DNA from 2 places in the Bacillus cereus group sp. RP37 genome. Region 1 is predicted to be linked to the other one. Evidence: riboswitches for the same ligand, from Rfam matches in the RefSeq annotation. Region 1 holds a riboswitch; the other holds the start of a gene.

Region 1 (5,561 bases):
ACGACCGCCACAACCACCACAGCGACGAGCAGCATCTTCAAAATAGTAATATGGATATTGGTTTTGCTGGTCCCAATACACAATATTTCCAGACCGGTAATCATTAAGGCTTAACGCTTGTAATTCTTGTTGAAACTTATTCATTTTCATGACCTCCGTTTATAAAATACAACCCTATCAATGCTGTCCTATATTTCTGATCGTTAAATCTAAGTAAAAATAGCGCTATAAACTAAGTTCAATACATACACCAACAAAGTATGACTTATCACTAGATGATGCACCTTGTTCATATACCTATTTTTACTATGGGCTCATTTTTATAAATAGAAATTATAAAATGTGAATTCTAGCATCATATCTTCATGCTTACTAATTTCAATTCATTTCTCAATAACCATGATGCCGTATCCTATGTATTCCCGTCTGCCGCTTAGATTTTTCTGTACTGTAAATACCTCTCGTTATAACACTCCCATATACTTACTGAGCGTACCATCTGATATTCCTAACCTTTTATATACTTCACACTAGCAGAATAAAAAATCTCGTCCGTCGTATCATCAAAAAAACTACTAGTTACGGAATTCAATGACGGTGAAGAAATTCCTACAAAAAAAGCCCTGATTAGGGCTTTTCATTCTACTTTTCCAGCAAGCTCTCCATGAAATTGCTAATTAAAAAAATTGAAAAAAGACGCACTTAGATTGATGCGTCTTTTTGTGATACCTCTTTTGTGAAATCATATAAAGCAATTGCGCCTAAAAGAACAAGTATACCTTGAGGAACATCTATCAAAATAGTTTTCCAAATTTCTGGAACTACCCATTTAATATTTGCTGCTGTTTCAAGATATGTTTGAAAATAACTAATCGTAAAATTAATTATCCCTAAAAATACAAACAACGATAGACCAAATCGAATTAATTTCTTATTTGTAAACATGTAACACCTCTCAAAATTCATTGGATATTCCTACTTTTGCTTCTTTTTCATTTATGCATCTATATATTTAATTTTAACACATCAAGAACTCCAAAAGATACAATATGCATATTTACATATTGTATTAACAGCATTCCATAATGATTTAGAAATTCCTGCAAGAAAAAACAACTCCGTTACAGTTAACAGAGCCGATTTCTTTCTTGTTTAACTTCAAACCACCAATCTTTACGTTCAAGGTAGAATTTCATTCCATTACGTTGTGCATCTGAAGTTGGAGCAGTAACGAAGTTTGATTGTAAAATAAAAGTCGCAGAAGTTTATCCAGTTAATGCGTAGAAAATTAAATTAACTAACTTATCGATATGCCATTTTGCTATATCCGCAGCACTATCGACTTTACGCAAATCTGACAAGAAAAAATATATAGATAGGTATTATCCATACCTATCTATAACATTACTTCCATTCTTTATCCGATTACATCTTTTACTTCTGTATTCACTGGCCACTTTTCTAAAGTATAAGCCATTTCCCAAAATGAATATTCATATTGACTGCTAATAATGAAATGCTGTTTCATTCGCTTACGGTCAGACTCTGTTACGTTTTCAGCGATAGTATCTAATCTTGTAATTTGCTCTTCAACTAGCGTACGGAACCAATCAGATCCATAAGCAGAAATCCATTCGTTATAAATTGGTTCTTCTGGCTGACACTCTTTTAAACGCTCACCAATTTCATAATACAACCAATAGCAAGGTAAAATTGCTGCAATGATATCGCCTAAATGTCCTTCATACGCAGCACGATACATATGTGAAGTATAAGCGTATGCAGTTGGAGCAGGGATAAAACTATCTTTTTCTTCTTGAGTTATCCCTAGTTTCTTCGCAAAATTCTCATGTAAAGATAATTCCGCCTCGTATGTATTTTGAGCATGATGTGCCATACGAGCTGTCGTTTCTAATTCCAGTGCTTTTGCAGCTCCTAAAGTTTGTACTCTAGCAAAATGACTCAAATAATATGAATCTTGCAGCACATAATAGCGAAAACTAGCTAAATCTAACGTTCCTTCACCAAGTTGTTTTACAAAAGGGTGATGAAAACTAGCTTCCCAAATTGAATCTACTTCTTGACGTAATGATTGTGAAAATTTCATTTAAATCCCTCCCATAATGTATAAAATTTAAGTATTTACCCACAATTATTAAATCTGTAAAATAAAAAAACTTTCTTTACAGGCGTAAAGAAAGTGAAATTGACAGTATTTATTCATGAAATAGCAATGTCTTTCCCACTTCCCTACGCTGGCATTAACCAGATCAGGTACTAAGAGTCTCAAATTCCCATTTGATCTCAGCCTATAATAGGCCCCCCTAGTGGATAAATATTTAATTTTCGTATTGTATTCATCATAACATACTTCATGTTACTGTCAAAAGTATTCATGATACTGCTACTTAAAACCCTTCTTCTTCCCTTACTCTTAATGAAGTTTCAATAATCATATCTAATAGTTTGCTATAATTAATTCCCGCTGCATCTGCACTTTTTGGTAATAGACTTGCTTGTGTCATCCCTGGTAATGTATTAACCTCCATTACATATGGAATACCGTCTTTCACCATCATATCAACCCTTGCATAAACACTACATTTTAATGCTTTATAGCAAGCCAGTGACGCTTCGTTTACACGTTCTTTCAATTCAGCTGGAAGTTCAATAACTTCTTCAATAGTACCAGCATCATCATATTTCGCATTGTAATCAAAGAACTCCGCCGCATGTCGAATTGAAATGATGGGTAACTGTTTTCCATCAAAAATGGAACATGTAATCTCGTCACCTTTTATATACTTCTCTATTACTACTTCAGAATCCCATTCGAACACAGTTTCCAGCATTGAAATTAATTCGTCTTTATCATATACAATCTTTACCCCGACACTCGAGCCACCAGAGTTTGGTTTTACCACTAACGGAAATCCTAACTTATCTAATTCATCAAGATTTAGATCCTCCATTTTTGTAAGTTCAATCCAATCTGGTGTTTCTATTCCTTCATAACGTAAAATCTTTTTCGAAATGTTTTTGTCCATACATATACCGCTAGATAACATATTGCTCCCGCTATAAGGAATACCTAAACTTTCAAGCGTTCCTTGAACAGTCCCATCTTCTCCGTATTTTCCGTGTAATGCAAGCAGCGCAAAATCAATGTCTTTCGCTTTTTCGATTAAATCCATTTTTTCGTTTAACGTAATTGGAACAATGTCATACTTACTTTTATCTAAATGTGCAATCATTTCATTTCCAGTCATAATTGATACTTGTTTTTCAGAGGATACTCCTCCCATAATAACGCCAATTCTCATTTCCTCAACTCCAAATTTCATTTTTTATTGTATCACCGATTATTTTGATTCCCCGAACAATTTCTTCTTCTTTCAAACGTGAAAATCCTAATCGAAAAGTGTTCGTTCCTTCTCCATTAGAATAAAAAACATCTCCAGGAGAAAATGTAACCCCCTGCTCATAACACTTTTGCAAAAGAGTACGGGCATGAATTTTTTCTTCTAACTCTATAAATAAATGAAGTCCACCATCACCGGTCATTCTTTGAAACGGAATGTACTCGTTACACGCCCTAACAGCTAACTCATATTTTTTCTTATAAACAGATCTTGCCTTTTTTAAATATTTTTCAAAATATCCTTCATGTAAATATTGAAACAGAACAGCTTGATCTAAAGTAGATGTGTGAATTGTTCTTGCTCTTTTTACACTTTCTAAATAATGAATCAGTTCTTTATCTGCAATGATCCAGCCTACACGTAAACCAGGGAAAAGTACCTTTGAAAAGCTACTAATATAAATCACATTATTACCAGCGCCAGCAAAAGTTAATAATGGTGCTAAATGTGATCCTGAATAACGTAGCTCTTCATTAAATCCATCTTCTATAATAGGAATCTTATATTTTGAAAATAATCTCATCAGTTCCGTTCTTTTCTCCGAACTCGTAACAATGCCGGTTGGATTATGATAGGAAGGAATTAAATACGCAAAATCAAACTCTTTTTCACGCAAGCTTTTTTCAACTTCGTTCGTATCAATGCCATCTTCATTCATATTAATTCCATGCACTTCAAGTCCATGTAAACGGAAAAGCTTTAGTGCAGCATGATGAGTCGGATTCTCACAAATAACCCGCCCTGACTTCTTCGATAACGAGGATAGTACAATGTCTAATCCTTCTGTAAATCCATTTGTAATTAAAATATCTTTATTTGAAATATCTACACCTTTCATTTCCATATAATGAAGTAGATAATTCATTAGCGGTCTATACCCTTTTGCGTAACCGTAGTTTAATACGACATCACCTTCAATGGACATACGAGTAAGAAAAGCTCTTTTGAAATTTTCCACATCAAATAGCTTTTCATCTGGAGCGATGCTGTTAAAAACAATCATTCCTTTTTCCCAGCGAACACCATGTTTCATTAAATCTAATTCATCCGCTAATAAGGTAACTGTATTAAGTTTATTTTTCCAATCTATTTCAACAGACGAAGTGTTTGAAATATCAACCTTCGCAACAAAATTCCCTTTTCCTTTAACTGCATAAATGAGTCCTTCTTGCTCTAAATCTGCATAGGCAGCGAGTACAGTATTTCTGCTCACACTTAATAATTCACTTAGTTCCCTCGTTGAAGGTATTTTTTGTTCCCCGAGCAAGTGCCCTTTCATAATCATCTTTTTTAAATAATCTTTCAATTGAATATAAACGGGACGATCTTTGACAACTTTAAAATCTTTAAACAAATCCTTACCCCCTGCAATTATTTTTGCATATTAATTTCATTCTCAAAAGGTCCACTACATATGTATTTTTTATTAAGGGCGGTACGGTTTTATAAAGTGAAACTTTAATCAATGGTGATTCGTCCCGACCATTGATTATTACCCTTCACCAATTGATAATTTTACTACCCGTTAATACGTGACAAATCTTTACGATATAAGTTAATTATATCTTTTAAAGCTGCTGCTGCGGCTCCGCGTGGATTAGAAGCACCACCAATTGTAGTAACTTGTCCCATCGTATCTGTAAAGAACGTAATCCCTTTTTCTGTCCCATTTACATTTGCTAGCGGATGATCTTTATCTATTTCGTGTGGTTCCACATGAAGAGCCACTTTACCATCCTTATCCTTATATGCTGAAGCTATTAATTTAATATATTTATTATGTTCTTTAGCTTTTCGAATTTGTTGTTTTGTAACCTGTTCGATTCCTTTTATATGTATATCGGCAAGTGTATTCTCTGTTCCCATTAAACTGTTTGTCAAAAGTATCAATTTACACGCACTATCAGAACCACTTACATCTAATATTGCGTTCGTTTCAGCAATTCCTTTACTTTGTGCTTCTTTCAGTGCTTCTTCAAACGTAATATCCTCCTCATTCATTTTCGAAAGAATATAATTTGTAGTCCCGTTTAATATTCCTTCTATTTTTTCAATATGGCAACCAGCTAAACTAAATTGACCAATATCAAGCGTCGGTAATGCGGCCGCAGTTGCACCACTATATCGAATTCGTACATT
Region 2 (5,561 bases), 2.1 Mb from region 1:
TGCTGGTAAGGTTTATATTTTAATAGTTTTCCTTTATATTAAGTTAATTAAGAAAGGTGATGTTGATGAAAAAATATTGGCACAAGCTATCATTTCTTCAAAAGAATGTATTGTTAACTGTGTTAGTTATTTTGACGCTTGTTGGTACTATGGGAGCGTTAAGTTTTAACATGTTTCAAAATAGCATGATGTCTATATTTGAAAGGCATTCTTTTGAAACAGGAGATACGGTATTACATAAATTAGACGAAGAAATAGTGAGAGATGTTACAAAAGATCCAGTGGCACAAAGAGAAAAGAGAGAGAAGTTAACAGAGAAATTAGATGAAGCAACGGAAGAGTTGAATAGTGTTGGACAAACCTATATTGTTGGAGCAAAAGAAAATGAAAAAGGTGAATTACTAATCGTTGATTTGTCTACAGGGTTAGCAAATGTTGTTGAAGTAAGGCCGGGAGAATATTATAAACAACCAGATCTTTGGATGAAAGCATATGATAAAGTAATGAGCACGAAAAAAGCAAATATGACAGAAGTATATGAAGACGCATTAGGAACGTGGGTAACGATATTAGAGCCAATTAAAGATGGAGAAGATAATATTGTGGCACTTGTTGCAGCTGATGTAGATGCCTCTATTGTTCCTAGTACAAAGGAAAAGTTCATTATACAAGGTTTAATGTTTATTTGCATTTCTGTTTTAATTGCAACTTTTATTCAATTCTTAATTGTACGTAACGCACTTGCTCCATTGCGAGATTTACGTGAAGGATTGCGCAAAGTCGGTGAAGGTGATTTAAGTATTAAATTAGAGGAAAGGCCAGATGATATAGGTATTATTAATGCGTATTTTAATAGTACCATCGAGAAGTTTAAAGGAATTATAGATAAAGTGAAGCAGACAGCAGAACAGGTTTCCTCATCTTCACAAGAATTGTCAGTGAGTACGAAAGAGAATAGCATGGCAGTCCAAGGAATCGTAAGTTCTATGGTTGAGTTAAGAGCTGGCGCTCAGTCACAAGAAACTTCAGGACCAAAGTATTTAGGTATTGTATATGAAATGGAAGATAAGATGGAAGAGATAAATAATGCTGCAAAACAAATGGCGAAAGAGTCTGAAGGTATGGAGCATCAATCGGTAAAAGGAAATGGTGTTATTGAACAGACGATTAATCAAATGAACATAATACAAAATGCAGTACAAGATTTATCTTCTACTATTTATTCTTTGGAAACAAGATCAAAAGAAATTAGTGATATTGTAACAGTAATTACCGGTATTTCAAATCAAACCAATTCGCTAGCTTTAAATGCTTTTATTGAAGCTTCACGTGCTGAGGAAACCGGAAATGGATTTGTCGTTGTTGCAGATGAAGTGCGTAAATTAGCAGAGCAGACGGAAGTATCAGCAAAAGATATAGCGAAATTAATAGGGGAAACACAAGTTGAAACGGAAGAAGCTGTTGTTTCAATGCAAAATACTTTAAAAGAAGTAGAATCTGGAATGAAACTTGTTGAAAGTAGTGGTGCTTTCTTTGGGGAAATTTCAAAATCAGCACAATCTGTTACAAATCAAGTTAGAGTTGTTTCTAGCAATTCAAGTGATATATTGCAAAATAGCCAAAATATTGTTCGTGTTGTAAATGAACTATCGCTTATCGCAAATACGTATGCGAATAGTAGTAGTAATGTTGAAGAAAGTATGAAAGAACAGGAAATGTCTGTACAAGATATTGCTGAATTAGCCAGTTCTTTAAGCTGGCTTTCACAGGAGTTACAAGAGTTAATTGGGGAATTCAAAAGTTAAATGAAGTGATTATATGTGCTTTTGTTTGTTCAATAAAATAAATCATGCTACAATGAAAACGAATTAAGGACCGGGGAGCCAATTGGCTGAGAGGATGTAAACAAACATCGACCCTCAACCTGATCTGGATAATGCCAGCGTAGGGAGTTACTTAAAGTGATGTAGCATATGTTATTCTATAATAACTTGCATACAAGGCTTTCCTACGCAGTAGGAAAGCCTTTTCTTGTTTTAATATTTCATTTTATAAGGGGGATTTTACTATGTCACAACAAGTTACAATTTCATTTTCAGTAGTACCACAAGCGAAGAACAAAGATGTGTATTCTGTTGTTGATAAAGCAATTGAGGTTGTACAACAATCGGGAGTTCGTTATGAAGTAGGGGCAATGGAAACAACACTGGAAGGAGAATTAGATGTACTTCTTGACGTCATTAAACGTGCGCAACAAGCTTGTGTGGATGCTGGTGCAGAAGAAGTGATTACTTCTATTAAAATCCATTATCGTCCAAGCACTGGTGTAACGATAGATGAAAAGGTTTGGAAGTACCGTGATGAATATGCAAAACCAGAAGCAATCTAAAATAATTACAACAATTTGGCTTATCCTTCTCATTGCGATATGGGAAGGATCTGTTTCATTATTTAAAATTGAACCGTGGATTTTACCGAAGCCTTCTGCCATTGTTCAAGAATTAATTGGAATGAAAGATTTACTATTACCGAATACGATACAAACGTTACAAGAGGTTATAATTGGACTATTTTTTGCAATTTTAATTGGGACAAGTATTGCAATTATTATGGACGTTATCCCTTTATTTCGTATTTTAATAAATCCGTTGCTTGTTATTTCGCAAACGATTCCAATCGTTGTACTTGCACCGTTATTTATTATTTGGTTTGGATATGGAATGCTACCGAAAGTAATGGTAGTAATACTCGTTTGTTTCTTTCCGATTGCGCTTAGCATTTTAGAAGGTTTTCAAACGGTAGATAAAAATATGTTGAAGTTGTTGCAAACGATGAAGGCAACGAAATGGCAAGTTTACCAGAAAGTAAAGTTTCCAGCAGTGCTTCCATACTTTTTCTCCGGTTTAAAAATTGCAGTTACATATAGCGTAATGGGAGCGATTATTGGAGAATGGCTCGGTGCAAGCGAAGGGTTAGGAGTTATGCTTACGAGGGCTACAAAATCTTTTTTAACTGCCCGGGTATTTGGTGTTGCAGCAATTATCGTCATGGTGACATTATGTCTGTATTTTATCGTGGAGTTTATGGCAAGAATAACAGCACCATGGATATATAGAAAGGACGGCAGAAAATGAAAAAAGGTTTAAAAGTTATGTTGGCTGCCTTATTAGCAGTAGGTGTGGCTGGATGTAATCCGGCGAAGAAAGAAGAAAGTGTAAGTAAAGATCAAAAAGTAAAAGTAGTATTAGATTGGTTCCCGAATACGAATCATACTGGTTTATATGTAGCGCAAGCGAAAGATTATTATAAAAAGAAAGGCTTAGATGTAGAAATTATTCAGCCTGGTGACAATGTAACAGCAGAGCAAATGATAGCTTCAGGAAAAGCTGACTTCGCAATAAGCGCACAAGAAAATGTAACGTTGGCTCGGGTGGAAGGTATTCCTGTTGTATCTGTAGGAGCGATTATTCAGCATAACACTTCAGCTTTTGCGTCACTTAAGAAAGATAACATGACTTCACCGAAAAATTTTGAAGGCAAACGTTACGGAGGCTGGGGAGGACCAGCAGAAGAAGCGACGTTGAAGACAATTATGGAGAAACATCAAGCTGATTTTAATAAAGTCGAAAAAATCATTTTAGGACAAACAGATTTCTTTAAATCAATTGGCCGTGATGCTGATTTTGAATGGATTTATTACGGCTGGGATGGTATTGAAGCGAAGCGTCAAGGAAAAGAGTTAAATACAATTATGGTGAAAGACTTAGACCCAGCGCTTGATTTCTATAGTCCTGTTATTATTACGAGTGAAAAACATACGAAGCAAGATAAAGACTTTGTGAAAAAGTTTATGAGTGCAACGACGGAAGGTTATAATTTTGCAATTAAAGAACCGAAAGAAGCTGCTGATATTTTAATTAAAGCTGTTCCAGATGTGAATAAAGACTTAGTACAAGAAAGTCAAAAGTGGTTAAGTACGAAGTATCAAGATGATGCAAAAGCATGGGGAGTACAGAAGGAAGAAGTTTGGACGAATTACATGAATTTCTTATATGATAACAAAGTTATTAAGAAGAAAATTGATGTAAAAGATGCCTTTACAAATGAGTTCCTTCCAAATGAAAAATGAGTGGATTACAAATAAAAGATATTGTGAAATCTTTCGATGGAAAGAATGTATTAGCAAATATTAGTGCTTCTATACGAGAGGGAGAATTCGTTTCCTTTGTAGGCCCAAGTGGTTGTGGGAAAAGCACATTATTAAATATGATTGCAAATGTTGAAAATCCAACAAGTGGGAATGTAACGTATAAGGATAAGTACGTACAAGAGCAAGATGTTGTAAGTTATATGCCACAGCAGGATTTATTACTACCTTGGCGATCAGCTTTGCAAAATATAGTTCTTCCATTGGAAATCGAAGGTAAACCGAAAAAACAAAGGCTGACAGAGGGAATGGAAGCATTAAAGCAGTTTGAACTAGATGAATATGCAGACCATTATCCAGATGAGTTATCTGGTGGTATGCGTCAAAGAATTAGTTTTTTGCGCACATATTTATGTGAAAAGCCAATTATGCTACTTGATGAGCCTTTTGGGAAATTAGATGCCTTTACAAAAATGGAAGTACATAGCTGGCTTTTAAACTCTTGGCACCAAGAGAAGCAAACAATCGTTATGGTTACACACGACCTAGATGAGGCGATTTTACTTTCAGATCGCGTATTTATTTTATCTCAAAGACCAGCATCAATAGTTGGTGAGGTACAAGTGAAATTACCTAGACCGAGAACGATGGATATGTTAACATCACTTGAGTTAAAGAAGGATAAGGAAGAAATTCTGAGAGTATTAGCTCCTTATATGAAAAAATAGAAAAAGCCTTTTAACAGTTTTTTGTATAATTACTGTTGAGAGGTTTTTTTATATAGGAGGAGAAAGATGAAATCTATAGAAAAAATAGTGAATTCATTAACGATGGACAATCTTGAAGAAGGAACAAAAGAAAAAATAGAGAATAGAATATAACAGAGTAGTTTATACTCTTAATATAACAAATGTTAAAGGAGTGAAAGGATAAAATGACTTTATCAACTGTTCTTCAAATGGTTTTAGCTTGATACGGGAGAAGTCTGCCTATTTTTTAAAATTAAGCTAAATTGAAGACAGCAGGTAAAGAACCTTAATCCTTTTTTACGATAATATGTAATGGGTAAGGTGTATTCACCTTACCCATTTTTTATATATACAATTAAATAAGGCTTTATACTGTTGTTCTCTCTATTTAGCTTATGAAGAAGTATAAGTAGAGGAGAGAAAAAATGAGTATATTAACAGTAGAAAATGTAAGTCATTCGTATGGTGAGAAAACTATTTTATATAATGCGTGTTTTCAGCTATTAAAGGGCGAGCATGTTGGGTTAGTAGGTAAAAATGGAATTGGGAAATCAACATTGTTAAGGATTTTAACAGGAGAACTTATACATGACGATGGGAACATTGAATGGTTTCCACATGTGAAGGTAGGTTTTTTACAGCAGCATATGGATTTACAAGAAGGG

What was found. Region 1 has a riboswitch for thiamine pyrophosphate ahead of tenA (thiaminase II). Riboswitches for the same ligand answer to the same signal wherever they lie in the genome.
Positions count from the first base shown of each region.
Region 2: it holds a riboswitch for thiamine pyrophosphate, as region 1 does, so the genes downstream of both, QCI44_RS26150 (MTH1187 family thiamine-binding protein) here and tenA (thiaminase II) in region 1, are expected to answer to the same signal.

Region 1 is NZ_JARVHP010000001.1:2,887,115-2,892,675, forward strand. It holds gene QCI44_RS15460 (heterocycloanthracin/sonorensin family bacteriocin) at 1-144, opposite strand, end outside; partial or broken gene QCI44_RS15465 (hypothetical protein) at 387-592, opposite strand; gene QCI44_RS15470 (DUF3937 family protein) at 703-966, opposite strand; partial or broken gene QCI44_RS15475 (N-acetylmuramoyl-L-alanine amidase C-terminal domain-containing protein) at 1,128-1,262, opposite strand; gene tenA (thiaminase II) at 1,418-2,107, opposite strand; TPP riboswitch at 2,231-2,336, opposite strand; gene ddlB (D-alanine--D-alanine ligase) at 2,409-3,323, opposite strand; gene pdxR (MocR-like pyridoxine biosynthesis transcription factor PdxR) at 3,328-4,776, opposite strand; gene QCI44_RS15495 (homoserine dehydrogenase) at 4,941-5,561, opposite strand, start outside.
Region 2 is NZ_JARVHP010000001.1:4,963,160-4,968,720, reverse strand. It holds gene QCI44_RS26155 (methyl-accepting chemotaxis protein) at 66-1,805, shown strand; TPP riboswitch at 1,867-1,968, shown strand; gene QCI44_RS26150 (MTH1187 family thiamine-binding protein) at 2,069-2,389, shown strand; gene QCI44_RS26145 (ABC transporter permease) at 2,361-3,134, shown strand; gene QCI44_RS26140 (ABC transporter substrate-binding protein) at 3,131-4,129, shown strand; gene QCI44_RS26135 (ABC transporter ATP-binding protein) at 4,126-4,875, shown strand; gene QCI44_RS26130 (ABC-F family ATP-binding cassette domain-containing protein) at 5,322-5,561, shown strand, end outside.